4 regions of the Tardiphaga sp. GW821-FHT12E02 genome follow, and region 3 is predicted to be linked to each of the others. Evidence: riboswitches for the same ligand, from Rfam matches in the RefSeq annotation. Region 3 holds a riboswitch; each other region holds the start of a gene.
The links. A riboswitch is a leader RNA that binds a small molecule or an ion and turns the genes downstream of it on or off. The one in region 3 is predicted to bind cobalamin.
Positions count from the first base shown of each region.

Region 1: it holds a riboswitch for cobalamin, as region 3 does, so the genes downstream of both, AC1RQ5_RS01910 (ABC transporter ATP-binding protein) here and metE (5-methyltetrahydropteroyltriglutamate--homocysteine S-methyltransferase) in region 3, are expected to answer to the same signal.
Region 2: it holds a riboswitch for cobalamin, as region 3 does, so the genes downstream of both, AC1RQ5_RS01930 (TonB-dependent receptor) here and metE (5-methyltetrahydropteroyltriglutamate--homocysteine S-methyltransferase) in region 3, are expected to answer to the same signal.
Region 4: it holds a riboswitch for cobalamin, as region 3 does, so the genes downstream of both, AC1RQ5_RS23280 (DUF1636 family protein) here and metE (5-methyltetrahydropteroyltriglutamate--homocysteine S-methyltransferase) in region 3, are expected to answer to the same signal.

Region 1 covers NZ_JBXAQK010000001.1:392,192-399,764, forward strand. Annotated here, with positions in the region: gene AC1RQ5_RS01890 (flavin monoamine oxidase family protein) at 1-659, opposite strand, end outside; gene maiA (maleylacetoacetate isomerase) at 743-1,411, shown strand; gene typA (translational GTPase TypA) at 1,614-3,437, opposite strand; gene AC1RQ5_RS01905 (alkaline phosphatase D family protein) at 3,657-5,207, opposite strand; cobalamin riboswitch at 5,448-5,654, shown strand; gene AC1RQ5_RS01910 (ABC transporter ATP-binding protein) at 5,799-6,503, shown strand; gene AC1RQ5_RS01915 (ABC transporter permease subunit) at 6,505-7,573, shown strand, end outside.
Region 2 covers NZ_JBXAQK010000001.1:402,632-410,204, reverse strand. Annotated here, with positions in the region: gene AC1RQ5_RS01940 (TAXI family TRAP transporter solute-binding subunit) at 149-1,564, shown strand; gene AC1RQ5_RS01935 (PepSY domain-containing protein) at 1,561-3,006, opposite strand; gene AC1RQ5_RS01930 (TonB-dependent receptor) at 3,156-5,423, opposite strand; cobalamin riboswitch at 5,531-5,750, opposite strand; gene AC1RQ5_RS01925 (TonB-dependent receptor) at 5,944-7,573, opposite strand, start outside.
Region 3 covers NZ_JBXAQK010000001.1:2,785,422-2,792,994, forward strand. Annotated here, with positions in the region: gene AC1RQ5_RS13055 (SDR family NAD(P)-dependent oxidoreductase) at 1-986, opposite strand, end outside; gene AC1RQ5_RS13060 (fatty acid desaturase) at 1,171-2,004, shown strand; gene metE (5-methyltetrahydropteroyltriglutamate--homocysteine S-methyltransferase) at 2,252-4,585, opposite strand; cobalamin riboswitch at 4,689-4,912, opposite strand; gene prpB (methylisocitrate lyase) at 5,005-5,922, opposite strand; gene prpC (bifunctional 2-methylcitrate synthase/citrate synthase) at 5,933-7,114, opposite strand; gene AC1RQ5_RS13080 (MmgE/PrpD family protein) at 7,145-7,573, opposite strand, start outside.
Region 4 covers NZ_JBXAQK010000001.1:4,912,636-4,920,208, forward strand. Annotated here, with positions in the region: gene cobW (cobalamin biosynthesis protein CobW) at 1-350, opposite strand, end outside; gene cobU (bifunctional adenosylcobinamide kinase/adenosylcobinamide-phosphate guanylyltransferase) at 351-881, opposite strand; gene AC1RQ5_RS23280 (DUF1636 family protein) at 878-1,324, opposite strand; cobalamin riboswitch at 1,417-1,612, opposite strand; gene cobT (nicotinate-nucleotide--dimethylbenzimidazole phosphoribosyltransferase) at 1,678-2,763, shown strand; gene cobS (adenosylcobinamide-GDP ribazoletransferase) at 2,764-3,528, shown strand; gene AC1RQ5_RS23295 (tyrosine phosphatase family protein) at 3,521-4,033, opposite strand; gene AC1RQ5_RS23300 (putative bifunctional diguanylate cyclase/phosphodiesterase) at 4,145-6,136, shown strand; gene ertE (N-carbamyl-l-glutamate amidohydrolase ErtE) at 6,145-7,413, opposite strand; gene AC1RQ5_RS23310 (SDR family oxidoreductase) at 7,507-7,573, shown strand, end outside.

The sequences.
Region 1 (7,573 bases), 2.4 Mb from region 3:
CTCACCGTGCCGCGCGACGTTTCGATCTTCACACGCGATCCCGAATGATCGATCACCGTCACTTCCGTATTCAGCGCCACCGGACACGGGCCACCATAGGCGGCGATCAGCGCGCCATAGCCATCGGGCAGGCGCCAGTTCACCTCGGTGTCCTCATAGGAATCCATGTCGTGCAGCGACACGTCCTTGAGTTCAAATCCGTTGATATAGGTCGAGATCGCGTCGATCATCGGATTCCAGCGATTGCCCGGCTCGAGGCAGGTCGCGGCCGGCGCATCGTCGTCATTTTCCGCGGCCTCTTCCGCGCGATCGTAAAAGTCATCCATCGCGGCATAGAACTCGGCGCGCTCTTTCTTCGAGAACGCGCCGTCATAGGCCTGCTCGCGCCAGGGCGGACGGTTCCTGTCGACCTTGAAGCCGAGCTGTTTCGCGATGCCGACGAAATCGTTCCTGTCGGCCGAGTGCAGCCATTCACAGCCGAGATCGAACGGAATGCCGGGCGCCGCCATGATGGTGTGCGCACGGCCGCCGATGCGATCGCGGGCTTCGAGCACGATGACCGACAGGCCGGAATTCTCCAGCGTGCGCGCCGCGCCAAGGCCGGCGGCGCCGGCGCCGATGATGGCGACATCGACTTCGGAAGGGAGATTGCTGCTCATCGCGTCATTCACACCGGATTGTCGTGACACCGGGATAGAGGCTTGCTTGAATTATGCAAGTCACGCCCTCCGGAGCACACATCATGACCCAGCAACCCGACTATGAACTCTATGGCTATTGGCGGACCTCGGCGACCTATCGCGTCCGCGTCGCGCTCAACCTGAAAGGGCTGAAAGCGCAGGAGCATGTGGTCGACATCGACAAGGGCGAGAATCTCAGCGAAGCCTTCCTGAAGATCAATCCGCTCGGCGCCATCCCCGCTTTCATTGATAAGGGGCACGCGCCGCTGACGCAGTCGCTGGCGATCCTCGAATTCATCGACGAGACGCATCCAGCACCTCCGCTGCTGCCGGCCGATCCGCATGGCCGCGCGCGGGTACGGGCCATCGCCCATATGCTGGCCGCCGATACGCATCCGCTGATCACGCCGCGGGTACGAAAATATCTGACGACCACCGGGGGGTTTGACGACGCCAAACTACGCGGCTGGCTGGTGCACTGGTTCACGGTGGGCCTGCAGGCGGTGGAGCGACGGCTGGTGGAGGAGCCCGGCACCGGCGCATTCTGCCATGGCGATCAGGTGACGATGGCCGACATCTGCCTGGCCAGCATCACGGCGACCATGAAGGCGATCAAGATCCCGCTGCCGGATGTGCCGGTGATTGCCGCGATCGTCGCGCGCTGCGAGGCGATGGAGGCGTTTGCGAAGGCCGATCCGATGAAGCAGGTGGGCGCACCGAAGGCGTCGTGAAGCACACACTCTGTCATCGCCCGGCTTGACCGGGCGATCCAGTACACATTGACGCCAGTGATCGAACCGCATGGCTGGTGGTTACTCGATCACCCGCTTTCGCGGGTGATGACATGCAAAGCCTGGAATAGCCGAATGCGCAAACCAAAATGCCCGGCTTTCGCCGGGCATTCTACAACAGGAGAGCGAACGTCGAAGCCTCTTAAACGAAGGCTTCCTTGCTCTTCTCGGCGCGCTTGCGGTCGGTGGCGTCGAGGAACTTCTTGCGCAGGCGGATCGACTTCGGGGTGATCTCGACCAGCTCGTCGCTCTCGATATAGGCCAGCGCCTTTTCCAGCGTCATGCGGATCGGCGGGGTCAGGCGCACCGCTTCGTCCTTCGACGTGGTGCGAATGTTCGAGAGCTGCTTGCCCTTGAGAACGTTGAGTTCGAGATCGTTCTCGCGGGTGTGCTCGCCGATGATCATGCCCTTATAGACCTTCCAGCCCGGCTCGATCATCATCGGACCACGATCTTCCAGCTTGAACATGGCGTAAGCGACCGCTTCGCCCTGGTCATTCGAGATCAGCACGCCATTGCGGCGGCCGGCGATCTCGCCCTTATAGGGCAGGTAGTCGAGAAACAGGCGGTTCATGATCGCGGTACCCTTGGTATCGGTCATGAGTTCGCCCTGATAGCCGATCAGGCCGCGGGTCGGCGCGTAGAACACCAGACGCAGGCGGTTGCCGCCGGACGGACGCATCTCGATCATCTCGGCCTTGCGTTCGCTCATCTTCTGAACGACCACGCCCGAGAACTCCTCGTCGACGTCGATCACGACTTCCTCGATCGGCTCGAGGGTGTTGCCGTTCTCGTCCTTGGTCAGCACGACGCGCGGACGCGACACGCTGAGCTCGAAGCCTTCACGGCGCATGTTCTCGATCAGGATGGCGAGCTGCAATTCGCCGCGGCCGGACACGATCATCGAATCCTTGTCGTCGGATTCAACGACCTTGAGCGCGACATTGCCTTCGGCTTCGCGCAGCAGGCGGTCGCGGATCAGGCGGCTGGTGACCTTGTCGCCTTCGGTGCCGGCGAGCGGCGAGTTGTTGACGATGAAGGACATCGACACGGTCGGCGGATCGATCGCCTGCGCCTGGATCGGAATTTCAACCGAGGGATCGCAGAAGGTGTCGGCCACGGTGCCCTTGCTTAGGCCCGCGATGGCAACGATGTCGCCGGCTTCGGCGAGCTCGACCGGCTGGCGCTCGAGGCCGCGGAAGGCGAGGATCTTGGAGATACGGCCGGTTTCCACGGTCTTGCCGTCGCGCGACAGCACCTTGACGGTCTGGTTCGGCTTGACCGAACCCGACGCGATGCGGCCGGTGATGATGCGGCCGAGGAAGTTGTTGGCTTCGAGAATGGTGCCGAGCAGGCGGAACGGACCTTCTTCCACCACCGGCGGCGGCACATGCTTGAGCACCAGCTCGAACAGCGCCTTCATGCCGACATCGTGCGCGGCATCGGGGCTCGAGGCCATCCAGCCATTGCGGCCCGAACCGTAGAGGATCGGGAAGTCGAGCTGCTCGTCGGTCGCATCGAGCGCTGCGAACAGGTCGAACACTTCATTGACGACTTCGTCGATGCGCGCATCCTGACGGTCGACCTTGTTGATGGCGACGATCGGGCGGAGGCCGAGCTTCAGCGCCTTGCCGACCACGAACTTGGTCTGCGGCATCGGGCCTTCAGCGGCGTCGACGAGAACGATCACGCCATCGACCATCGACAGGATGCGCTCGACCTCGCCACCGAAGTCGGCGTGGCCCGGGGTGTCGACGATGTTGATCTGGGTGTCTTCCCACAGCACCGAAGTACACTTGGCGAGAATGGTGATGCCACGTTCTTTTTCGATGTCGTTGCTATCCATCGCGCGTTCCTGAACGCGCTGATTGTCGCGGAAGGTGCCCGACTGCTGCAGGAGCTTGTCGACGAGGGTGGTCTTGCCGTGGTCGACGTGTGCGATGATGGCGATGTTGCGCAGTTTCATGTGTCTTCTTCTGGTTCGACGAACGGATGCCCGAAGCGGGTTCTGCAAGACGTCAGCCCGGCGCACTCGTTGCGCGACCAACCCTATCCTGCCTGAAAACGCGCTGGGCAATCCCTGCAAAAGCAAACCCGGCCAATGGATAAAGGCCGGGTACTTGGGCGCGTTGCGGCGCAATATAGTCGGGAATGACCGAAAAACAATGTGAATCTGCCCTCGAAATTAGCCCATTTTGGGGTCCAGAACTGTACTCCAAAGGGCCGTATCGGCCCGATCTCGCAGAGTGACGGTCATCTGGCCGCTCGCGCCCTCAATCCGGACATGGCCGAAGAACTGCATACCGGCTGACGGCGGCAGGTTCTGCTTCCCCTCGCCGGGGGCCTTCACGTATCGGACTTCGGGGCCAAAGGTGTTGTCCATGCCGCCCGGGCCGAAGGTGCCGGCATGGAACGGGCCCGAGACGAACTCCCAGAACGGCTCGAAATCCTGGAACTGGGCCTTGTCCGGATTGTAATAATGCGCCGCCGTGTAATGCACGTCGGCCGTGAACCAGACGGTGTTGCGGATCCCCGCCGTCTTGATGAAACGCAGCAGGTCGGCGATTTCCAGCTCGCGCCCCCGTGCCGGGCCGTCCCCCTGCGCAATTGCCTCAGAACCGGACTTCGCCGCGGCATTGTCAAAAACCACGATGCCGATCGGCATGTCGGAAGCGATCACCTTCCAGGTTGCCCGCGAGTCCATCAGCGCACGCTTCAGCCAGGCCAGCTGCTCTGGTCCGATGAAATGGGCATCGGGGCCATAGGTCTCCTGCAGGTTCGGCCCGTTGGGCCCGCGATAGCTGCGCTCGTCCAGCATGAAGACATCGAGATGCGGGCCGTAATTCAGCACCCGATAGACGCGCCCGGGTTCGGCGGGATTGACCCGCACCGGATACATTTCATGAAACGCCCGCGCACCGCGCGCGGCCAGCACCATCACATCGCGCTCTTTATACGCTGCGGGCAACTGCTTTGACGCCGACCAGTTATTGGTGACCTCGTGATCGTCCCACTGGCCGAAGATCGGCACCTGTGCATTGAAGGCGCGGACATGGTCGTCGAGCAGATTGTATTTATGCGCCGCGCGGAATTCATCGAGCGTTTCGGCGACCTTGGCTTTCTCCGGCACCAGCGTGGTGTTTTTCCAGAGCGAGCCATCCGGCAACTTCACTTCTGCAACCATCGGCCCGTCGGCATAAATCGTGTCGCCGCTGTGGAGCAAAAAATCCGGATTGTGTTTTCGCATGGTGGCGAAGGTGACCATGCCGCCATCCTCCGCATTGATGCCCCAGCCCTGCCCCGCGACATCGCCACCCCAGACGAACGACACATCGCGGCGGTCCGCAGGCGCCGTACGGAAGCGCCCGACCACGGGCTCACCGATCACGCTCGTATGCGCGAGATCACGAAACCGCACGCGATAAAAGATGTCCTGCCCTGCCGGCAGATTCTCCAGCAGCAGTTTTGCCGTGAAATCGCTTTCCGGCAGCACCGTTACCGGCGGCAAAGCGCGCGCATGTTTGAACGACTCGGTGGTCGCCACCTCCACCATCATCTGCGCCGGCCGATCCGCCCGCGACCAGATCGTGCCGCTGTCGAAACCGATATCGCCGGACTGCACACCATGGCTCACCACCGGTCGATCGGCCGCGCGGCTGAAACGTGGCATCGCCAAGAGTCCCGCGCTTGCGGCAGCCGTCGTGAGGAAGCGGCGACGGGACACGCGGATGGCCATTGTGCTCTCCTGGAGTCGGCGATGGTGACGCAGGACGATCTAGGGCTACTACGCAACGCCCCTGTGACAGGCTGCCGCAGCGAGCGCAACAGCCGCCCGGCAAAGCCGTTTTCGGCTCGACACAGCCACTTCTTGTTCATCAAGATAATACCGAAGGGTGCCCACCAATTTCAGTCGAGGCCAAACGCGACAAGCGGAATTTTCCGCAGCGACGCGGCATTGACTCCCGGTGTCATTTCACCGAATTGTCCCCGCGACGGTTCCTTCGGGACCAATAGGGAATGCGGTGAGGCCAGTGCAGCGTCTGTTGCGCAAGCCAATTCCGCGGCTGCCCCCGCAACTGTAAGCGGCGAGCCTTTGCCACATGCCACTGGGCCACAACCCCGGGAAGGCGGCAGAAGGCCCTGACCCGCGAGCCAGGAGACCTGCCGTCGGCCGTGGTCACACGCGAGCACATCGGGCGGGGTGTCCTGATGGAAGCCGAGTTGCCTTCGCTGCGAATGGCAACACGGTTTGGTTTGCGGTGACGTGCCACGTTATCGCGAGTCCTTCGGATGATCTCTCTCATATCCAGCGTCAGCGCGGCGCTCCATGCTTAAAGCTACAGCCGTCAAGAAGCAGTTCGGCGCCAAGCTCGCGCTCGACGACGTCTCGCTCCATGTGCAGCCCGGCGATATCTATTGCCTGCTCGGCGCCAATGGCGCCGGCAAGACCACGCTGATCAACCTGTTTCTCAATTTCATCCAGCCGACATCGGGGCAACTCCTGATCGACAAGCATGATGTCACCGCGCAGCCGCTGGAGACCAAGCGGCTACTCGCTTACATCCCCGAACAGGTGAATCTCTACGGCCAGCTCTCCGGCGTGGAAAATCTCGCTTTCTTCGCCACCCTCGCTATTGGCGAAGAATTGCCGCGCGAGCGCCTGCTCGAATTGCTGCAAGCCGCAGGCCTGCCATTGCAGGCGGCGGATGATCGCGTCGGCACCTATTCGAAAGGCATGCGCCAGAAAGTCGGCATCGCCATCGCGCTGGCGAAGAATGCCAAGGCACTGCTGCTCGATGAACCGACATCCGGGCTCGACCCGTCAGCCGCCAACGAGTTCTCCGAACTGCTGGTCAATGCCAGCCGCAACGGCGTTGCGATCCTCACGACCACCCATGACCTGTTCCATGCCAAGCAGACCGGCACCCGCATCGGCATCATGCGGCGCGGCAAGCTGGTGCAGGAGCTGAACAGCGCCGATGTCAGCCACGCCGATCTGCAGGCGCTCTATCTCGAACATATGAGAGCCTGACGTGATCCTCACCATCGCCCGCAAGGATCTGCGCGAGATCATCCGCGACGGCCGCATGCTCTGGGCTGCGGCGCTCATCATTATTCTCTCCATCGTCGCCATGGCGTCGGGATCGATCCGGCAAGCGCAGATCAATAACGAGCGCGCCGCCGGGCAATCGCTCGATTATCAAGCCTGGCTGCAGCAGGGCGAACGGCATCCGCATGATGCCGCCGAGCAGGGCATGCATGTGTTCAAGCCGGAACCGCCGCTGGCGGTGCTCGATCCAGGCATCGAGCCTTTTGTCGGCTCCACCGTCTGGCTGCAGGCGCATCGCCAGAGCGAACTGAAATTCCGGCCGGCGCAGGATGCCACCGGGCTGCAGCGCTTCGGCCAACTCTCGCCCGCATGGATCGTGCAGGTGCTGGTGCCGCTGCTGATCATCGTCATCGGCTTCAGCGCCATCAGCGGCGAGCGCGAGCGCGGCACGTTGCGGCAATTGCTGAGCATCGGTGTGCCCGCGCGAAGCCTGCTGCTCGGCAAGGCGCTGGCGCTCGCCGCCTGCGCTTTTGCGCTGGTGATCCCGGTCTGGCTCGCTTTCTCCATCGTCGCCATTGGCCGTCTGCCCTCGGCCGAGCGACTGGATATCGTCTATCGCATGATGTGGTTGATCGCCGGCTACGGCCTTTATCTCGGCTTCTTCGTCTTCCTCACCATCGCCGTATCCGCATTGGTGCGCTCGTCGCGCGCAGCCGTGGTGCTGCTGCTCGGCTTCTGGGTCGCCGCCACCCTGATCGCGCCGCGCACGGCGTCCGAAGTCGCCAATGTAGTCTATCCCACGCCGTCACGGCTGGATTTCAACAACCACCTCTCGCACGACATTTCCGAAGCCGCAGATCAGGCCTGGAAAACCACCTTCAATGTCGATGCCCAATGGGATCCGTCGCTGCCGCTCAGCAAATGGGGCGCGGCGCTGAAGGTCGATGATCATGCCGGCTATGGCGTGCTCGACCAGACATTCGGCAAATTATGGGACACATTCGAGCACCAGCAGCGTTTCCAGCAATGGGTTGGCCTGATCGCCCCCGTGA
Region 2 (7,573 bases), 2.4 Mb from region 3:
AGGCAGCAAATTCCGCGCATGGACCGCTAACCACGCGTCCCGGTAACCATGCTGGCTTTGGAACGGGCACGGGGTCCGGAACTTTGATAGACTGCGGCTCTAACCCACTTTGGTGACAATGGACTTGAAGCGCCTGTTTTCGAGATCGATGACGGATGGACCCGAGGTCATTGGACCGGTCGGGCTTCCGTCGCCGCGTTCGGTCCGGCGCAAGATGACATTGATCACGCTGGCCGGCACGCTGGCGATCGTCGCTGCCGTCGCCGGCGCCTATTACTTCGCAATGAAGCCGGTGCCGCTGAAGATTGCGGTCGGGCCTGCCAATAGCGACGACGTCAAGGTCGTGCAGGCGCTGGTGCAGGCTTTCTCACGCGATCATCGCACGGTGCGATTGCGCCCGCAGATTACCGATGGCGCCACGGCGAGCGCCCAGGCGCTGGCCGATGGCAAAGCCGATCTCGCTGTGATCCGCGGCGATCTCCCCGTTCCCAAGAACGCGCGAGCGGTGGCGACTCTTCGCAAGAATGTCGCCGTGCTGTGGGTGCCGGCGCCGGCCAAGGGCACGGTCCGCGGCAAGAAGGCGGCGGCTAAGATCACCAAGATTCCCGATCTCGCCGGCAAGCGCATTGGCGTGATCGGCAAGACGCAAGCCAACGTCAATTTGCTCAACGTCATCCTGCGTCAGTATGGCGTCGATCCCGCCAAGGTGACGATCCAGCAGTTCTCTACCACCGATGTCGCCGAAGCCGTGAAAGACCAGAAGGTCGATGCCTTCATCGCGGCCGGCCCCGTCAACAGCAAGATCACAGGTGAGGCGCTGCAGGCGACCACGCGTGATGGCGGCACGCCGACCTTTCTTGCCATCGATTCCGCAGATGCGATCGCGCAGAATTATCCGGTCTATGAGGCCTCTGAAATTCCGGCGGGTACTTTCGGCGGCGCGCCGGCGCGCCCGGATGATGATGTGAAGACCATCAGCTTCTCACATCACATCGTGGCGCGGCAGGGCCTGTCCGAAGTGACCGTCGCAGCGCTGACGCGGCAGCTGTTTGCGATCCGCCAGCAGATCATCAACGACTTCCCGCTCGCCGCGAAGATCGAAACGCCTGACACGGACAAGGATGCTGTCATCCCCGCGCATCCCGGCGCTGCCGCCTATGTGGACGGCGAAGAGAAGACCTTCCTCGATCGCTACAGCGATTACATCTGGTGGAGCCTGATGGGCCTGTCGGCCATGGGCTCGGCGGGTGCGTGGTTCGCGAGCTATTTCCGCCGTGACGAGCGCAATGTGAATGTCTCGCAGCGCGACCGCCTGCTCGACATGATCGCGATCGCGCGCAAATGCGATTCGCTCGAAGAGCTCGACAGCATGCAGACCGAAGCCGATGGCATCCTGCGCGACACACTCACGTGTTATGAGCATGGCGCGATTCAGGAAGGCACATTGACAGCCTTCAACATCGCGCTCGAGCAATTCCACAACGCCGTCGCTGATCGAAAGGCGCTGATCGGCATGATTCCGCCGGAGCCAGCGCGCCAGATGCCGCGACCGCTCGCGGTTTAGCGCTTCAAATAACGCCAGCCGACCACGACGCCGCTGATCGAGACGATGCAGCCCAGGATCGACAGCAGGATCACCACGATGTCCCAGGCCGGGCGATATTTCAGCAGCAGCTGGAAGTCGAGACTGTGCAGGGCATTGAACATCCAGCGATAGGTGCGGCGGCTCGAATCCACGTGGCCGAGGACATCGCCGGTCACCGGGCTGATGTGAATCCAGGTCTGCGCGTCGTCGTTGAACACCGCGCGGAGAACCGGGAATTCGCGGTCGCGATGGTGCGCGTACCAGTAGAAATCCGGTTCTTTCAGCTCGATTTTGTCCGTCAGTTGCGAGCGCGGGAGCAGTTTTGTTGCGGCAGTCCAGAGGCGGTCTTGTGGCAGCACAGCGGAAGCCCCCGCGGCGGCATCCAGCACCGTTCGTTCGCCGCTACGAGAATTCGTAATCACCAGCGGCATGCCATCGACCCAGGTGAAACGGGCCTCGACTGCCCGATGGTGCGCGATTGGCCACTTCGCTGCGAAGGTTGCCGCGTCATGACCAGCGTAACGCTGCAGCATCTCGCGCGCCGTGTTGCGGTCGGCAAAGAAGTTGCCGGGATTGACCGAGAGCCAGCCTGAGAACATCCAGGTCAGGATGAAGGCGCCGGCGATCAGGCCGGTGATGTGATGCCAGGCCATCCAGCCGCGATAGGGCGTTATATTTCCATTGGCATAACGCCGCTTCACGCGCATGCGCAGGATGCCGACCCAGATCCCGGTGATGCCGACCACGAGGCAGATGCCGGAGGACCACAGAATGACTTGCCGCCAGAGCGGTTGGTCCTGGCGCAGGATGGTCGGATAGATCCAATGCGGGATCGAGCCGAGCCAATTCCACACACGCTCGGTGCGATTGGTGTCGAGGGCGATCTCGCCGGAGTGGGAGGAGATGTAAAGTTTTGTGCCGGCGTCATCGCCGAGATTGATGAGATAGAACGGCCGCAAAGGATCGTAGCGTGCGACGACGCTCCATTGATCACGGTCGATCATCTCCTCGAAGCGAGGTGATTTGCTTGCAGGATGCCTTGCGGCGATGGCAAGGGCTTGTTGTCCAGAAATCTCGGTGATCGCGCGGCCATCGACAGCCGAGATCGTTTGACGTTTGCCGCTCCAGTCGCCCAGTCGATAGACCGGCTCATCCGCCAGCATCATCAATCGCAGCTCGCGTGGATAGCGCGTGCTGCCCGCGGCCTTCATTGCATCGCCGGGAGACAGCGTTGCTTTCTCCCACGCGATGTCCGGCAGCGCCGCCAGCCTTTCTTTGTCGGAGAGGCCGGGGAAGGCGACATACATCATCACCACGCCCGAGATGAACCACATGGCGAAGAACAGGCAGGTGACGATGCCGATCCAGCGATGGGTGAGATACAGCCAGTGCCGGAACGTTCGATTAAGTCTGAGAGGCATTGAGATCGGTTCGCTTTTTTCCTTCTCCCTCTCCCGCTCTGCGGGGGAGGGCCGGGGTGGGGGAGGCACTACGCTCCGACGTCACGTGGGGCGCCACCACCCTGACCCTCCCCCGTAAAGAACGGGGGAGGGAACACGCAGGCCTCGGTCTAGAACTTCACATTCACAGCCAGCTGCGCGGTGCGCGGCATGCCCAGGATCCACTGATTGTCGCTATAGCTCGACGTCGCATAGACCTTGTCGAACAGGTTGTAGACGCGCAGCGACACCGTGGTGTTGATGTCGGGCTTCCATTGCACGCCGGCATTGACGAGCGTGTAGCTCGGCATTTCCAGCGTATTGGCATTGTCAGCATAGGTCTTGCCGACAATCTGCACGCCGGCATTGGCCGACCAGTTCGGCGCAAAGCCCCAGGTCGCCCAGATATTCGAGACATTCTGCGGCACGTTGAACGGGACATTACCGGCATAGTTGACGCCGCTGGCTTGCAGGAAATCGTCATACTTCGCGCGCAGGAAGGCGGTATTGGCATCGATGCGCCAGCCGTAATCGAGCACGAGACCGATCGAGGCTTCGACGCCGCGCGAGGATTGCTGGCCGACTTGCTGAACGATCCCGCCGCTGCCGGGGACAACTGCGAGCAGATTGTTTTTCACGATCTCATAGCCGGCGAGTGTCCATTCGCCGCGGCCGCCCCAGAAAGATTGCTTGACGCCGATCTCGGCCTGTTTGCCGATGGCGAGGTCGAATTTCGAATTGGCATTGCTGGCCGAGATCAGGCCGCCGATCGTATCCGCGGCGGTGGAATACTGACCGTAGAAAGCAAGATTCTGGATCGGCGTATAGACGGCGCCGACGCGCCATGAGGTGGCCGAATAATCCCGCGTATAGCTGTTGGCGGGATTGCGGAAGTCGGTCCGCGTCACGCTCGGCTGGTCCTGGCGGACGCCGGCGATCAGCGAGAATTGCTCGGTCACCGCCAGCCGGTTCTCGGCAAAGAACGCGTATTGATTGGCGGTCGCGCTGTAGCCCGGTCGCGTCGCATCGGGACTCTCGAAGACGCCCGGATTGAAATTGAACGGATCGACCGACGAGAAGCCGCCATAAGGCGAATTGTTGGTATGCTTGAAGTCGATGCGGTTGACGTCGAAGCCTGCGACAAACGTGTTCACCATGCCGAACAGATGGCCGGTGAAGGTGGCGTCCATACGGTCGCCGATCTGCTGCTGCTGGTGATAGATTTCGAGGTAGTCGCTGCGATCGATCTGGCCGGTGGCATTGTTGAAGCCGTAGATCTCGACTTCCTTCCAGTGCCGCTTCGCATACATGTAATAGAGCGTGTTGCGCAGCGTGATGCCGTCGGACACCTGCCATTCGGTCTTCACCTGGCTCCAGCTATCCTGATAACGAATGGTGCTGTCGCTGACATTGTAGTTCTTGAAGCGGGTCGCGGGATCGAGCTGGCCGTTGATCAGCGGCGTGCCGAAATATTTCGACGGATGCCGGTCGCCATAGTCGGTCGAGAGCGTCCAGGTGACGTCCTCGTTCTGCTTGATCTGGACGGCGGCATGCAGCGCGATGTTCGATTGGTTGTCGCGATCGACCCAGCCATCGGAGGCGTTGCCGGTGACGGCGATGCGATAAGCGACATCCTTGCTGATGGGGCCGCCGCTATCCAGCGCGATACGGCGGGTCATGTTGCTGTCGAGCGAGATCTCGGCCTGGTTGCGCGGCACCCAGAGCGGCAGTTTCGACACCACATTGATGGCGCCGCCAATGGCGCCTTCGCCATACATCACCGAGGCCGGGCCACGCAGCACTTCGATTTTCTCGGCGGTCCAGGTGTCGAACGGAAAATTGACGGTGCCGGCACCGACATAAAGACGAGTGCCGTCATAGAGCGATGTCACCGAGCCGCTGCCGGCAAAGCCGCGGGTCGAGAAGGCGATGCCGCCATTGCCGGGCTCGCCGATGGCGGTGATGCCGGTGGCATTCTGCGTGACGGCATCGACGACATTCTGCTGGCCGCGTTCGGCCATGGTCTCGGCCGAGATCACCTCGACGCTGGCCGGCGTCTGCAGGCGCGTGAGGCCGAGGCGGCTGCCGGTGGAGGTGGTGCCGGTGAGATTGAGCGTTGGTGCAGCGAAGACCGGGCCAGTCTGTGTTGCAACCGGCGCGGCCGTCGTTGCGGCGACATTGCGCTGCTGGCGCGAGCGCGCATTGCGCGTGGCGTTGCCTGATGTGGCGCGGCGTGCGCGTTGCGGCTGGGCGGTCGGCTGCACGACGACGGGGTCAAGTGTCTGGCTCTGCTGTGCCGTTTGCGACCAGCTTTCGGCAGGCCAGAGCAGGCAGGACAGCGCGACGGTTGAAAGAAGGAGATGGCGCCGGTCGGCCGTCAAGAGATGAGTGACGATCATGGTTCGAGACTCGCGATAACGTGGCACGTCACCGCAAACCAAGCCGCTCTGCATTCCTCACGAACGCAACTCGGCTTCCACCGGGGCACCCCGCCCAATGTGCTCGCGTGTGACCACGACTGACGGCAGGTCTCCTGGCTCGCGGGTCGGTGCCTGTCGCCGCCTTCCCAGGCGGAGAGCCCAGTGGCTGATGGCGAAGGCTCGCCGCTTACAGTTGCGGGGGCAGCCGCGGAATCGATGCGCTTGCCGAGTTTGCTGGACTCACAGAGCGCGTCTCACCGCATTCCCTTTTGGTCCCCGAAGGGCACCGTCGCGATCACGTTAGGGTGAAAGTTTGGAAGGAGTCAATTGGGAGGTGGGTTGTCTACCGCACTCGCACTGTCATCGCCCGGCTTGACCGGGCGATCCAGTAGACACGAGCTTTAGATATAAAGCTGTGAAGACAGTGTGTACTGGATCCCCGCTCCGCGCGCACCTTCGGTGCGCTAGGCGGGGATGACAATTAGAGTGTGTTGCTCCCTCAGAACTTCACATTCACCGCCATCTGCGCCGTGCGTGGCATGCCGAGGATCCACTGATTGGTGCCGCCACCGGTGGCGTAGATCTCGTCGAACAGATTGTAGACGCGCAGCGACACGGTGGTGTTCGCATCGGGCTTCCACTGCACGCCGGCATTGACGACGTTATAGGCCGAGCGAGCCAGCGTGTTGGCTGCATCCGCATAGGTCTTGCCGACGATCTGGATGCCGGCATTGGCCGACCAGTTCGGCGCGAAGTCCCATGTCGCCCAGATATTGGAGACGTTGAGCGGCACGTTGACCGGCACATTGCCGGCGAAATTGACGCCGCTGGCCTGCAGGAAGTCATCATACTTTGCCTGCAGGAATGTGGTGTTGGCATCGATGCGCCAGCCATAATCCAGCAACATGCCGACCGACGCCTCGATGCCGCGGGACGACTGCTGGCCGACCTGCAGGACCACGTTGAGGTTATTGGGATCGCGCGCCAGCAGATTGTTCTTCACGATCTCATAGCCGGCGAGCGTCCATTCCGCGCGGCCGTTAAACAGCGATTGCTTGACACCGAATTCGACCTGCCGGCCGGTGGCCAGGGTGAAGTTCGCGTTTGCTGCATTGAGCGCGAGAAGGCCGCTGGTGACGGGATCGACGGCGGTGGAATACTGGCCGTAGAAGGCGAGATCCTTGATCGGCGTGTAGACGGCGCCGACACGCCACGTGGTGTTCGAGAACGACTTGTCGAGGCTGTTGGCCGGATTGAAGAAGTCGGTGCGGGTGACGTTCGTCTCGTCCTGCCGGATGCCGCCGATCAGCGCCAGCTGCTCGGTGATGTTGAGCTTGTTCTCCGCGAAGAACGCATACTGGTTGGTGATGCTGCGATAGTCGACGACGGTCGGCGTATTGCTGAAATAGTTACCCGGGATCGGATTGAAAAGCGTGACTGTCGAGCTGCCGGTGGACGTCGATGACAGGAAATTCGCATCGCGGCCGAACTTGATGTGGTTGACATCGAAGCCGGTGACGAGCTGGTTTTCCAGGCCGAATACATGGCCGCGGAAGGTGGCGTCCATGCGGTCGCCGATCTGCTGCTGGGCCTGGTAGATTTCGGTGTTGTTGCCATTGCGGTTCACGAGGCCGGACGCCGGGCTGTAGACGTAGCTCTCCGCGTTACGCCAGTGGCGATGGACATCCATATAATACAGCACATTGCGCACGGTCACGCCGTCGGTGACGTTCCACTCGGTGCGGATCTGGTTGAGATTGTCCTTGTAGTGAACGATGCCGTTGCTGAAATTGTAGTTGTTGAAGCGCGTCGCTTCGAGAATGCGGCCATTGACCAGCGGCGTGCCCCAATAATTCTGCGGCTGCACGTCGGCATAGTCGCTGAGGAAGGTCCAGGTGAGGTCTTCAGTCTGCTTGACCTGAATGGCGGCATGCACGGAGACATTGGAATTGTTGCCGCGATCCATCCAGCCATCCGAGAGATTGCCGGTGGCGGTGACGCGATAGGCGACCTTGTCATTGATGGCGCCGCCGCTATCGACGGCGATGCGCTTGGTCATGTTGGTGTCGAGCGACATCTCGGCCTGGTTGACCGGCACCCAGGTCGGCAGTTTCGACACTACATTGATG
Region 3 (7,573 bases):
CCGGTGCCGTGCGCCTCCACATAAGTGACGTCCGATGGCGCGATGCCGGCCTGGCGATAGGCGCTTGTAAGCAGCGCCGATTGCGCGGCGGGGCTCGGCACCGTCATGCCATGGGAATGGCCGTCCTGATTGGCGGCGGTGCCGATGATGGTGGCGATCACGGTGTCGCCGTCGGCGAGCGCGCGCGACAGCGGCTTCAGCACCACGATGCCGGCGCCTTCGCTGCGCACATAGCCATTGGCGCGGCTATCGAACGCCTTGCAGCGGCCATCGGGCGACAGCATGGAGGCCTTGCTGAAGCCGATGCTGGTGACCGGCTCCAGGATCACATTGACGCCGCCGGCAAGCGCGACCGAGGCGTCGCCGCTCCAGATGCTGCGGCAGGCGAGATGTGTCGCCGTCAACGCCGAGGAGCAGGCGGTATCCACCGCGATGCTCGGGCCCTGGAAGTCGAAGATGTAAGAGAGGCGATTGGCGGCGATGCTGAGCGCGCTGCCGGTCATCAGATAATGATCGTAGTCATTGTTGTCGCGATCACCCATCTGGATGTCGCCATAGTCGTGGCTGGAAATGCCGACGAACACGCCGGTGTCGCTGCCGGCAAGCTTGTCGGCGGGCAGGCCGGCATGTTCGAGCGCTTCCCACGCGACTTCGAGCAGCAGCCGCTGCTGCGGATCCATCATCGCAGCCTCGCGCGGCGAGATGCCGAAGAACAGCGCATCGAATTTGTCGATGCCATCCACGAAGCCGCCCCAGCGCGTGTTCATCTTGCCGGGTTTGCGCGGATCGGGATCGTAATAGCTGCTGATATCCCAGCGATCTCCCGGCACGTCGCCGATCGCATCCACGCCATCGCGCAGCAAGGTCCAGAACGCGTCCGGGCCATCGACGCCGCCGGGAAACCGGCAGCCGATGCCGATGATGGCGATGGGCTCCGGCGGAGCCGAGGATGCGGCGTGAGGGGCGGTCGAAGCGGATGCAAGCACGTGAAGGCTCCCGTCGATGAGGGACCAAGAAGCGCGATGCCGATATGGATGCGCGGCAATGACCGCCGCGCGGACCCCGCTATGGTTTGGGATCGTTCTACGAGTATTAAGGGTGATTAACGTTTAATGCAACTAAAAAGTGTATTATATTTCGTCGCCACGGGATGATTGCGAGGAGACATCGATGGCGCGACCGGAGCTTCGGATCGATCGCAGGCTGATGGAGCTGCCGATGGCTTCCACCGCCAATCCGACGGTGTGGCTGTTCGCAATCGATCTCGTGGCCTATGCGGCGGTCTGCCTGTCGCTGTGGCACGAGCTCATACCGCGTGAACCGGCCGCGCTGCTGGCGCTGCTATGCCTGTATTGTTTCTACACAGTCAGCCATGAAGCCGTGCACGGCAATGCGCATCCCGATCGCCGCATCAATCTGTGGCTCGGCCGTATCGCGGCCGCCATCGAGGGGCTGTCGTTCCCGCTGTTTCGCATCATCCATCTGCAGCATCACGCTTTCACCAATGACAGCGAGCGCGATCCCGATTTCGTCATCGGCCGGCAGCCGCGCTGGCTGCTGCCGCTATGGGCCGTGGTGCGGCTGGTGCATGACAATCACTTCATGCTGCGCAGGAAATTATGGCAGGGAAAGCGCCGGCAACTGATCGAGCATCTCGTGACGGTGGCGCTGCAGGCCGCTGTCGTTGCGGGCTGCGTGGTCGCCGGACATTTGGAGTTTGCCCTCTTTGTCTGGCTCGGCCCGGTGGTGATCTCCGGCGTGCTGCTGGAGCTGACCGGCGCCTGGGCGGTGCATTATCCGCACACATCGACCCATCCGCTGGAAAGCACGCGGATGTTTCGAGGGCGGTTGCTGCAGGTTCTGATGCTGAACCAGAACTATCATCTGGTGCATCACCTGTGGCCGCGCATTCCGTGGTTTCGCTATGGCCAGGCGGCGGCCGCCGCAGAGCAGGCGGTGCAGGCGCATCGGCAGGCCGGTGACGATGAGGCCCGCTCGATGTGACGAGCGATGCGTTAGCTTTTGGGAATGTGACGCCTAGCCGGCAAACCAGGGCATTGCTTCGGCTGTCACGCCGACAACAAGCACGGCTCCGTAGATCACGGCGCAGATGAATTCGAATTGTCTAGCCATGTGGCGCTCCATTCGATGCACCCATCATGCCGATTTATGGTTATCGCGCGGTTAATTGCGGCGGGGCGCAACCAGAGGGATGACAGCGCATCAAGGGATGCGCTGTCATCGGAGTCGGTCAGGAGGCCGTTCGCAGCTCGCGGGCGGCGGCGACCATGTTGACGAGCGCGGGCTTCACCTCATCCCATTTGCGCGTCTTCAAGCCGCAATCCGGATTGATCCAGAGCTGCGCATCGGTGAGCCGCTGGCGTGCGAGCGCCAGAAGCTCGGTCATCTCGGCGATATCCGGCACGCGTGGCGAGTGGATGTCGTAGACGCCGGGTCCGATCTCATTGGGATATTTGTAGCTCTTGAAGGCGTCGAGCAACTCCATCTTGGAGCGCGACGTCTCGATGGAGATGACGTCGGCATCCATGGCGCCGATGGCGTCGATGATATCGTTGAACTCGGAATAGCACATATGGGTGTGGATCTGGGTCTTGTCGTCAACGCCTGATGCGGTGATGCGGAAGCTGCCCACGGCCCAATCGAGATAGGTTGTCCACTGCGACTTGCGCAGCGGCAGGCCCTCCCGCAAGGCGGCTTCGTCGATCTGGATCATCCTGGCGCCGGCCTCTTCGAGATCGATGACCTCGTCGCGGATGGCGAAGGCGATCTGCTGGCAGGCGACGCTGCGCGGGATATCGTCACGGACGAAGGACCAGTTCAGGATCGTGACGGGCCCGGTGAGCATCGCCTTCATCGGCTTTTTGGTCAGTGACTGCGAATAGCGCCACCAGCCCACGGTCATTTCCTTCGGACGCGAGACGTCGCCGAACAGGATCGGCGGGCGTACATAGCGCGAGCCATAGGACTGCACCCAGCCGAATTTGGTAAAGGTGAAGCCGGTGAGCTGCTCGCCAAAGTACTGCACCATGTCGTTGCGCTCGAACTCGCCGTGCACGAGCACGTCGAGACCGATCTCCTCCTGCCAGCGCACCGCCTCGGCCGTCTCTTCGCGGAGGAACTGCTCATACTTGTCGAGCGTGATGTCGCCACGGGTGAAGGACGCGCGGGCATTGCGCACGATGGCCGTTTGCGGGAACGAGCCGATGGTGGTGGTCGGGAAGCGGGGCAGGTCGAAGGCCTTGCGCTGGATATCCGCCCGGTTTGCGAAAGGCGATTTGCGGCTGTGGCTCTGGCCGGTCAGGCCCGCCATGCGCCTGGCGACGGCGTCATTGTGAATCTTCGGCGATGAATCGCGTGCGATCACGGCACTGTCGGAGGCGGCGAGCGCATCGCCGACGCTGGCGCGGCCCTGCGCCAGTGCTCTGCCGAGGGTCGAGAGCTCGCCCATCTTCTGCAGCGAGAAAGCGAGCCAGCTTTTCACATCGGGATCGAGATCGGTTTCGAGCGCGAGATCGATGGGCACATGCAACAGCGAGCAGGATGTTGCGATCTGTACACGCTCCGCGCCGAGCTGCTTCACCACGGGCGTGATGTGATCGAGCGTGCCGGACAGATCCGTGCGCCAGACATTGCGTCCATCGACGACGCCGAGCGACAGCACCTGATCCGGCCGTATGCGCGATGCCACCTGTACGAGCTGATCGGTGCCGCGCTTGAGGTCGATATGAAGGCCGGCCACGGGGAGGGCCAGTGCGGTGTCGAGATTGTCGCCGATCTCGCCGAAATAGGTGGCGAGCATGATCTTCAAGCCCGGCACATTGGCGCAGATGCCTGCATAAGCGTGCTTCAGCGCATCGCGGGTGGGACTGTCGAGATCGAGCACGAGACAGGGCTCGTCGATCTGCACCCAGTCGGCACCGCGTTTCGCCAGCTCACGCAGCAGCTCGACATAGACGGGCAGGAGCCTGTCGAGCAGCGAGAGCGGATTGAAGCCTGCATCGTGGCTCTTGCCGAGCTTCAGGAAGGTGACGGGGCCGACCAGCACGGGGCGCGTGTGATGGCCGAGCGCCTTGGCTTCCTCGAACTCCTCGATCGGCTTGCGCGAGGACAAGGCGAATGTCTGATCGCTGGAGAATTCCGGCACCATGTAGTGATAGTTGGTGTCGAACCACTTCGTCATTTCCTGCGCGACAACGCCGTGGCCGTGATGGGCATGACCACAGCTTGCATCATGCGCATCGCCCTGGGCGCCGCGCGCCATGGCGAAATAGGTGGCGAGCGATACGCTGCCAGATGTCCAGCCATAGGCCCTGGGAATGGCACCGACCATCACACTGGTGTCGAGCACCTGATCATAGAGTGAAAAGTCGTTGGACGGGATGATCGTCACGCCGAGTGATTTCTGTCGCGCCCAATTGGCGGCGCGCAGATCGGCTGCAGTCTTCAGCAGCTCTTGTTCGGTGGATTTCCCGGCCCAGAAACTTTCGAGGGCGAATTTCAATTCGCGCCGCGGACCGATCCGCGGCGTACCGAGCGTTGCAACAGGAAGTGAAGAGATCGACATAGCTTTAACCCCATGATTGGGGGCAAAGGGAAGGCGGACGCGGGCATGATCTGCCGCACATGCGGCAGGCTGCTTAGCGCACCACCGGGACACCCCGCCCGTGGACGTACAGTTTGTCGAGGCAGGTCTCCTGGCTCGCGGGTCGTGGCTGACGTCCGGCCTTCCCGAAGCTTTTGGCTTCAGTGACACTGATGGACGCTCGCTCACCGCTTACAGTTGCGGGGGCAGCGCCGGCCTTGCGACGAACTCATGACGTTCGTCGCGCACCGGCTTCCCTCTTAGCTCCGGATCGAACATGACCCGGAGACCTCGACGCAGAGACTTAAGTAGGCCGGGATCGGTTCGTCAATCCGTGGGCTGCCGTGTGGGCAGGTCGCGCATTGCATGTGCCAATCCCGACAGTGGGCAGAGGCCCGTCGTTATCGCGGCATGGCTTCCGGAACGATGGTCTGGATGATCGACGAATCCAGGGCTTCGTAATCATGCAGGCCGATGGTGTCGTAAAGCTCGGCGCGAGTCTGCATGCGATCGACCATGTTGTGGGTGCCGCCATCACGCGCGATGGCGGCATAGAGATCGGCCTGCGCCTTGTTGGCGACACGCAATGACGAGACCGGCCAGATCACCATCGCATAGCCCATCGCTTCGAATTCCGATGCGGTGAAAAACGGCGTCTTGCCGAACTCCGTCATATTGGCGAGCAGGGGCACGCCGGGCATCCGCTCCGCGAAGGCACGAAACATCTCGGCGGTGTTGAGCGCCTCCGGGAAGATCGCATCGGCGCCCGCGTCCATATAGAGCTTTGCGCGTGCCACCGCGCCGTCGAGGCCTTCGCTGGCGGCGGCATCGGTGCGCGCGATGATCACGAGATCGCGACGCGCTTTGGCGGCGGCCGCGACCTTCGCGGCCATGTCGCGAGCATCGGCGATCTTCTTGTCGTTGAGATGACCGCATTTCTTCGGGAGGATCTGGTCTTCGAGATGCAGCGCGCCAGCACCGGCATCCTCGAAGGTGCGAACAGCATGCATCACATTCAGCGCTTCGCCATAACCGGTATCGGCATCGACCAGCAGCGGCAGTTGTGCCGCGCGGACGATTTGGCGGATGAAGAAAGACACCTCATCGACGGTGATGATCCCGAGATCTGGCAGGCCCATGGAGGCCGTCATCGCTGCGCCGGACAGATAAAGACCTTGAAAGCCAAAGGATTTGGCCTGCAGGGCCGCCATGCCGTTGTGCGCGCCCGGGAGTTGGAGAATGCCGGGTGCTTTCAGCAATTGGCGAAAGCGACGGCCGGCGGTTTCAGTGGGCAGATCCGAGGCGACGAGATAGGGCATTCCATTGTCCTCAAGCTGCGCGTGGCGCGGGCGTGATGCCGCGTTGATCGATCGGCACGAAGGCCAGGTTCTCCGGGCCGACATAATTCGCAGAGGGCCGGATGATCTTGTTGTCAACGCGTTGCTCGATGATGTGGGCAGCCCAGCCGGAGGTGCGGGCGATCACAAAAAGCGGCGTGAACATCGCCGTAGGCACGCCGAGCATGTGATAGGACACGGCGCTGAACCAATCGAGATTGGCGAACATCTTCTTGGAATCCGCCATGGCCGCTTCGATGCGGTCGGCGATCTCGAACATTTTGAGCGATCCAGCGTCCTGCGAGAGACGGCGCGCGACGTCCTTGATCACCTTGTTGCGGGGATCGGCGATCGTATAGACGGGATGTCCAAAGCCGATCACGACTTCCTTATTGGCGACACGACGGCGGATGTCGGCCTCGGCCTCATCGGCATTGACGTAGCGCTTCTGGATTTCGAATGCGACTTCGTTGGCGCCGCCATGCTTGGGCCCGCGCAGCGCGCCAATGGCGCCGGTGACGGCCGAATAGATATCGGCGCCGGTGCCGGCGATGGAGCGCGCGGTGAAGGTCGAGGCATTGAACTCATGCTCGGCATAGAGAATGAGCGAGGTGTGCATCGCGCGCACCTCTGCCGGTTTCGGCGCCTTGCCATGCAAGAGATGCAAGAAGTGGCCGCCGATGGTGTCGTCATCGGTTTCCAACTCGATGCGACGGCCGTTCTGCGAGAAGTGATGCCAGTATAAGAGCATCGAGCCGAGCGAGGCCATCAGCCGGTCGGCGATGTCGCGCGCGCCGGGATGGTTGTGGTCGGACGCTTCCGGCAGCACGCAGCCGAGCGTGGAGACGCCCGATCGCATGACATCCATCGGATGGGCAGCGGCTGGCAGGGTTTCCAGTGCGGTGCGCACGGCGCTTGGCAGGCCGCGCAGGCTTTTCAGTTTTGTCTTGTAGGCGGCGAGCTCGGCCGGCGTCGGCAGCGTGCCGTGGACGAGAAGATAGGCGATCTCCTCGAATTCGCAGCTCTCGGCGACATCGAGGATGTCATAGCCGCGATAATGCAGATCATTGCCGGTGCGGCCCACCGTGCACAGCGCGGTGTTGCCGGCGACGATGCCGGAGAGGGCCACGGATTTCTTCGGAGCCGGGCGGGCCTGCAAAACCTCGTCAACCATGGAAGTCTCCTTGCGTGTTTTCTGAGCGGATCATTTCACCGACCAGTCGAAGATGCCGCGTGCCGTGTTGTCGTTGAGCCTGTCGGGATCGACGAAGAAATTGAGGTGCGCGATATCCTGCGCGGACAATTCGGGCAGGCGCTCGACGAGGCCGAGGAAGCGCTTCTGCTCCGCGGCATGGACGACGCCCTCAGCGAGCTGCTCGAATTTGCGGATATAGTTCGCGCGGACGAAGGGGCGGGCGCCGAGCGGATGTGCATCGGCCAGCGCGAGTTCGTCGCTGATGGTGGAGCCACCTTTCAGCGTGACGACGACGCGGCCGCCGAAGGATTTCTGCCTGGGGTCATGGGTGTGGTAGCGCGCGGTCCAGGCGGGATCTTCGACCGTGGAGATCTTGTGCCAAAGCGCGACGGTCTCGGCGCGACGGGCGCGGGCTGGCGCATAGGAGTGCTGGTGATG
Region 4 (7,573 bases), 2.1 Mb from region 3:
GCCGGCCATGCAAAGGCCTTCAACAACGGCTGTGGCAATGCGAGGCCGGAGGTTTCGATCACGATCGCATCGAGCGGACGCTCGCGCGACAACAGCTTTTCCATGGTCGGCACGAAATCATCGGCCACCGTGCAGCAGATGCACCCATTGGTGAGCTCGACGATGTCGCCGGGCGCGCAGGCTTTCGCCGCGCATTCCTCGACGAGGCCACCATCGAAACCGGCATCGCCGAATTCATTGACGATCACGGCAATGCGGCGTCCATCGGCCTGGGTCAGCAGCGAGCGCAACAGCGTGGTCTTGCCGGCGCCGAGGAAGCCGGTGAGGACGGTGACGGGAACGCGGGACATTCAATTCTCCTGGAAACGCTTGAGCCAAAGAGGCAGGCCGGCAGCGACGAAAGCGACATTGTTGACAGCGGCGGCAATGGTCTGGTTGAGGCGGCCCTGCGCATCACGGAAGGCGCGGCCGAGCGGGGTCTCCGGCACCAGGCCGAGACCGACTTCATTGGATACAAACACGATGGGATAGCGCGAGACATCGAGGAAGCGCACCAGCCGCTTTGCCTCGACCTCGGGATCGCGCTCCGCCATCATTAGATTGGACAGCCACAGCGTCAGGCAATCGACGAGAATGACGCGGCCGATGGTGGATTCGCGCGTCAGCGTATCCACCAGCGCCAGCGGCTCCTCGATGGTGATCCAGCCCTCGCCGCGCTGCTTGCGGTGCTGCGCGATGCGCACCTGCATCTCGTCATCGCCGGGCGTCGCCGTGGCGAGATAGACTTTTGTGAGCGACATCTCGCCGATCAGCCGTTCGGCAAAGGCCGACTTGCCGGAGCGCGCGCCGCCGAGAACCAATGTGGTGCCGAGCGATGTCATTTCGGCGCCCTGCCATCTGCGGGCGACCAGCGCAGCGGCGGCACGCGCGCGACCATGCCCTTGCGCAGCACGTCGGCGCGCTCGCGCCACGGCACCAAGCCGTAATCGGATGTCTGATAGGACTGCACGAAGGATGCGACCGCATCCGGGCCGGTGTCCGCCAGCAGGTCGCCGAACAAGAATGTGTAGCCATCCTGGCTCGTCACCGCGACCGTTGTCGGCCGCTTGCAGACGCTGAGGCACTGCACCGGGCGCACCATGACATCGACATCGCGCGCATCAAGCGCGGCCGTGACAGCATCCAGCATGGCAGAACCGACCACGGCGCCATCGGCGGCCTTGCAGTTCACGCATACGCTGACCACCACCGGCGCTGAAGGCAGCGGGCGCGGCAGGTCATTGACGGCAAGGTCGTCGGGCAAACTCGATGCGTTGCGATCCATCACGGGCTCAAATCGGGCGAGCTTTGTTGGGTCGCGCGGATGCTGCCATCCGCTCGCTCCCGTCCGGTGCACCCCGCCCCGACGACGCCTCCAAAGCACAATTCGTGACGGCAGGTCTCCTGGCTCGCGAGTCGGCGCCCATCACCGCCTTCCCAGCAATTCCCCGATCAGGAACTCCCAGTGGCACCGGCGCGGGCTCGTCGCTTACAGTTGCGGGGGCAGCGCCGGTATCGCACCGGCTTCCCTTTTCACCTTCCACGCGGAAGGACCATCGCCGCGGACGCTATCTGCCCCCACAGTCCGGGTCAACCACAGCCGGAACCGCGCCGCTGCTGTTGACCGAATGGCCGCGGATGCGCGAGACAGGCGGCCAAAGGAACCTGATTTTGACCACACAGAGCCCTATCTGGCAGCCGCCGGCCATCGCGCCCCTCGATCCCGCCACCGAGGCCAGCCTGCGCGCGGTCATCGACGGCAAGGCCAAGCCGCCGGGTTCGCTCGGGCGAATCGAGGAACTGGCCCTCCAGCTTGGCATGATCCGCCATCCCGGCGAGCCGCGCGGCGAGAAAGCCGTGCTGCTGGTCTTCGCCGGCGATCACGGTCTCGTGGCCGAGGGCGTGTCGCAGTATCCGTCAGCCGTGACCGTCGCGATGGTCATGACCTACCTCGCCGGTCGCGCCACTGCCAATGCGTTCGCCAAGGCGAATGCCATCGACGTTCGCGTCATCGATATCGGCGTCGCAGCGGAACTGCCGGTGCATCCGGGTTTGCGCGACGCCAAGGTGCGCTTGGGCACCGCCAATGCCGCGCGCGAGCCGGCAATGACGTCGGAACAAGCTGCCACTGCACTCGCGCATGGCATCCGCATCGCGATCGGTGAGATCAAGGCCGGTGCCGATATCATCGCGCTCGGCGAAATGGGCATCGGCAATACCGCCTCCTCCGCGTTGCTTGCGCATCGCCTCGCACCAGCGACGCTCACTGACTGCATCGGTGTCGGCGCCGGCCAGGACGATCTCGGCATGGCCCGCAAGCGCGCTGCGATCGAGATGGCCTCCGCGCGCAGCGATGCCACCGCGCCGCTGGATGTGCTCGCGGAATTCGGCGGGCTCGAAATTGCCGGCATGGCCGGTGCGATCCTAGGGGCGGCGTCGCAACGGCGGCCTGTGATCATCGACGGCTTCATCTCCAGCGTCGCCGCGCTGCTTGCGATCCGGCTGAGTCCCGAGGCGCGCGGCTATTGCGTGTTCGCGCATCGCTCTGCGGAACGCGGACACGACATCGTCCTGAACGCGCTCGACGCACAGCCCTTGCTGGATCTCGGCCTGCGCCTCGGCGAAGGCACCGGTGCGCTGCTCGCGGTGCCGCTGGTGCGCGCCGCTGCGCGGCTGCTCACCGATGTCGCCAGTCTCGACGACGTGCTGGCGGGGCGGATCTAGATGACGCCGGATCCGCATCTGCTCAATGCGATCCGTTTTCTTACGGTGCTGCCGACACCGCTTGCCGATGGCGCGCCTGCGCCCGACTGGCTGGCGCGTGCCATGAAGTATTTTCCGCTGGTGGGCGCCGGCATCGGCTTGGCCTGCGCCGTCGTTTTTGTTGTCGCCTGTCACGTCTGGTCGCCATCGATCGCCGCCCTGCTCGCCGTGACGACGAGCATCGTGCTCACCAGTGCGCTGCATGAAGACGGCCTTGCCGACACCGTCGATGCCTTTGGTGGTGGCTGGACGATCGAAAAACGCCTCGCCATCATGAAGGACAGCCGCATCGGCACTTATGGCGCGCTGGCGCTCGGGCTTGGCTGCGCCTTGCGCATCGCAGCGCTGGCAACGCTGCCGCCTTGGGCCGGCGCGACGGCACTGATCGCTGTGCATGCCGCGGCACGTGCGATGCCGGCTTTCGTGATGAATCGCCTCGCTTATGCCGGCGACACCGCAGCGATGAAAGTGCGCTATGCCGAGGCGCCGGTGCCGCGTGATGATATCATATTTTTGCTCGTCATCGTCGCGCTGGCGGTGATTCCGCTTGCGCTCATCTCGTTCAAGTCGGCCGTTCTCGGCCTTGTGCTCGGTGCCCTGCTCGGCGCCCTGCTCGCGCGCTGGGCCAGGCGCATGATCGGCGGTTACACCGGCGATGTGCTCGGCGCGATCGAGCAGGTGTTCGAGATCGGTTTCCTGCTCGGCGTCGCCGCCGTGCTCAGATAGGCCAGCGCAACGGCAATTGATACGGCTCGCCTTCGGCGGTTTCCGCACCGCGGCCGATGCGTGCGACAGCCTCGCTCATGCGCCCGCCACGTCCGAGCATGTCGTCGGCAAGCTTCACCATCAATTTGTTCGGCGTCACGTAAGGTGAGCGGCGCCGCAGCTCATCGGCAATTTCAGACTCGTAACCGGGATTGCGATCGCAAGCGATCGCATAGGCGGCCGCGCTCGAACGGCTGATGCCAGCCCAGCAGTGCACCAGCAGCGGACGCTCATCCACCGCGCCACGGCCGAAGGCGAGAATGGCGCGCATGACATCGGCGTCCGGTGCAATCAGATCCGGCGTCAACTCCACGATGTCATGAAACGACAGCTGCACATGCCGCTCGCGCGCGATGCCGTTCCAGTCGCGTGCAGCCGCACTTGGCGATAACAGCGTGAGCAAATCGAAGTCCGCGAGGGACGCTGCAAGAGCGGGAAGTCCGCTCAGCGAACTAACATAGATCATGGTGAAGGCCTGCAATCCCTGCGCAATGCTCGTCAGTCAATCTTAAACAAGTTTGAGTAGGTATTAAGCTGACGCTCTATTTCAGTAGTTACTCAATTTGGATCCGGCACGATGTCCAGGGTTTTTGACACATTCGCCGACCAATTGCCGGATTTGTTGCGCTTGCCGCGTGACAACCCGGAATTGATACAGGCCAAGCTTGCTGCTTTCACGCGGCAAGTTCCGATGATGTATGCCATCGTCGTGTTCAATACATGGGCGCTGGCTCTCACCTTTGACGGTGCGGCCCCACGCTCGCTGACGCTCGATATGCCGGCCGCATTGAGCGTAATTTGCGTGTTTCGCATCATGGGCTGGTGGAGATCGCGGAACCGCGAATTGCAGACCGATCAGGCGGTCGCCAAGCTGCGCAGTTCGATCATCTTCGCAAGCATCCTGGGGGTCGCCTTCTGCGCCTGGAGCCTGAGCCTGCTGCCGTATGGCAACGATCTCGCCAAAAGCCATGTGGCTTTCTTCATGGCGGTCACCTCAATTGGCTGCGCCTTCTGCCTGATGCATCTGCGCGCTGCTGCACTGATCGTGATGAATTTCGTCGTCATTCCATTCGCGATCTATTTTGGCGCAAGCGACAGCCCGATCTTTGTCGCCATTGCATTCAACTTCGTCGTGGTCACCCTCGCCGTTGTCATCATGCTGCTTGGCAATCACAAGGATTTCGAACAGCGCGTGAACTCGGAAAAGGCGCTGCTTGCCAAACAGGCCGAGCTGCAGCTGCTGAGCGACCGTAATTATCGGAACTCGAACACCGATAGCCTTACGGGACTACCGAACCGCCGCAACTTTTTCACCGAACTCGAGCGCGCGATCATCTCGGCCCGTATTACCGAGTGCCGTCTGTCGCTCGGCATCATCGATCTCGATGGATTCAAGGCGATCAACGACGTACACGGTCATCGCATCGGTGACCGCTTGCTGCTCAAGGTCGCCGACCGCCTGCGCGCGCATCTCGATCCGCAGACCTTTCTCGGCCGTCTCGGCGGCGACGAGTTCGTCATGTTCAGCAACCGGTTGCAGGACGAGCAGGCGATCAGCGATGCCGAGCACAAGATCATCGGCTTGTTCGACGCGCCATTCGAGATCGGCAATATCGCAGTCCGTATCGGCTGTTCGGTCGGCTATGCGCAATTCCCCGACGCAGCCCAGACCGCTGAAGACCTGTTTGAACGCGCCGACTATGCGCTTCACTTCGGCAAGCAAAACGGGCGTGGCCGCGTCGTTTGCTTTAGCGCCGAACACGAGGCGACCATCCGCAAGGCCAGCCAGATCGATCAGGCGCTGCTGAATGCCGATCTCGATCAGGAACTCTGGATCGCCTATCAGCCGATCGTCTGCGCCCAGACCGGGCGGACCGTCAGCTTCGAGGCGCTGGCGCGCTGGCGCAATCCGGAGCTCGGCGATGTGCCGCCGATGACCTTCATCGTCGCCGCCGAGCGCTCCGGCATGATCGCGCAACTGACGCCGCTGTTGTTGCGCAAGGCACTGGAAGGCGCTTTGAGCTGGCCCGAGAATATTCGCATCTCGTTCAATCTCTCGGCCGAGGATGTCGGCTCGACGCTGTCGATTCTCAAACTGATCGCGGTGATCCAGCAGAGCGGTGTCAAAGCCAATCGCATCGATTTCGAGATTACGGAAACCGGCGTGATGCGCAATCTCGCGCAGGCGTCGCAGGCGCTCAATGCGCTGCGCGCGCTCGGCGCCCGCATCTCGCTCGACGATTTCGGCACCGGCTATTCGAGCCTGAGCTGCATCCGCGAATTGCCGCTCGACAAGGTGAAGATCGATCGCAGCTTCATCAGCCGGATCGAGATCGATCCGGCGGCCCGGCTGATCCTGAAGACCATGATCGGCATGTGCAGCGATCTCGGCCATGACTGTATCGTCGAGGGCGTCGAGACTGCCGAACAGATCAGTTTCCTTCGCGCGGAAGGCGCCAGCTTCATGCAGGGCTATGCCTTTGCACGGCCGATGCGCGGCGACGAGGTCGCGACCTATCTCGAAAAATCAGGCGAAGCGTCCAGTATCGAGGCACGCTTCCACGGCTGACATAATCGCTACGCGTTCTGCCCGTCGAGCAGCCGCACCGCTTCATACAGCGTGGCCGCCCCGACGGCGAGTTGCTCGGGCGATGTGTACTCTTCCGGACAGTGGCTCTTGCCGTCCTTCGATGGCACGAACAGCATCGCGCTTTTGCCGACATGCGACATGAAGGCAGCGTCATGGCCTGCACCTGACGCAAGCGTGGTGGTGGAATAGCCGAGTTTCTCCGCGGCACGGCCTAGAATATCGCGCAGATGATCGTCGCAGGGTGACGGCGGATTTTGCGAGATGATGCCGAATTTGGTGCGATCGACGTTCGCACGATCGGCAATGGCCTGCGTCTCGCTATCGAGCATGGCCACGAAGTCGGCGACGATCTCGGCCTTCTCGGCGCGGATATCGAGGATCATCCGCGCGCCGCCGGGAACGACATTCGAGGCATTGGGGCTGATTTCGAGAATGCCGCAGGTCGCAACAAAATGGCCCTGCTTGCGGGCTGCGTATTCATTGGCCTTGCGCGCCACCAGCAGCACGATCTCGGCAGCAGGGAGCGAAGCATCCCGGCGATATTGCATCAGCGTCGAGCCCGCGTGATCGGCGGCGCCCGTGAGCACGATTTCGACCCGCGTGATACCTGCGATGCCAGTGACAAGAGCGATATCGAGCTTGCCTGTTTCGAGCACGATGCCCTGTTCGATATGCAGTTCGAGATAGCCGGCAAATGTCGGCTTCTGCATCGTCGCGATCTTGTCGGGATCGCCGCCGACACGCTTGATCGCCGCAGCCAGCGTTTCGCCGGCGGCATTCGTATAGGTCAGCATCTTCGCATCGAGTTCGCCTGCCATGGCGCGGCTGCCGACGCAGGACAGGCCGTATTCGCTAGGCTCCTCGGCGAGAAAATCCACGATCTCGATGGGGTGGCGTGACTTGTAGCCGGACGCCTGCAAGGCGCGCACGGCTTCCAGCGCGGTGAGGATGCCCGAAATGCCGTCGAAGCGGCCGCCGGATGGCACGGTGTCGGAATGCGAGCCCAGCATGATCGGTGGCAGCCCCTCGACGCTGCCTTCGAGGCGCGCGATCACATTGGCACCGGCATCCATGCGCACGGTCATGCCGGCGGCCTCATATTGCGCCTTCAGCCAAACGCGCCCATCGAGAAAACGCTGCGAGAAAGAGCGCCGTGTCCAGGGCTTGTCAGGATCGGTGATGGCGGCCAGCGCCATATGATCGTGCCAGAGACGGTCCTGATCGATGGGCGGCTTGCTGTCGGCTGGCTTGTTCAACGAAGGTTACTCGCGCGATGTGGGCTGGTGTCGCCAGTATAATTGGTGAACACTCCCAGCGCCATCGAGCAAGAAACGATCAGGGAGAATGAAGTGGCCCAAAAAACCGACAAGAAAATCGCATGGGTGACCGGCGGCGGCACCGGAATCGGCAAGGCCG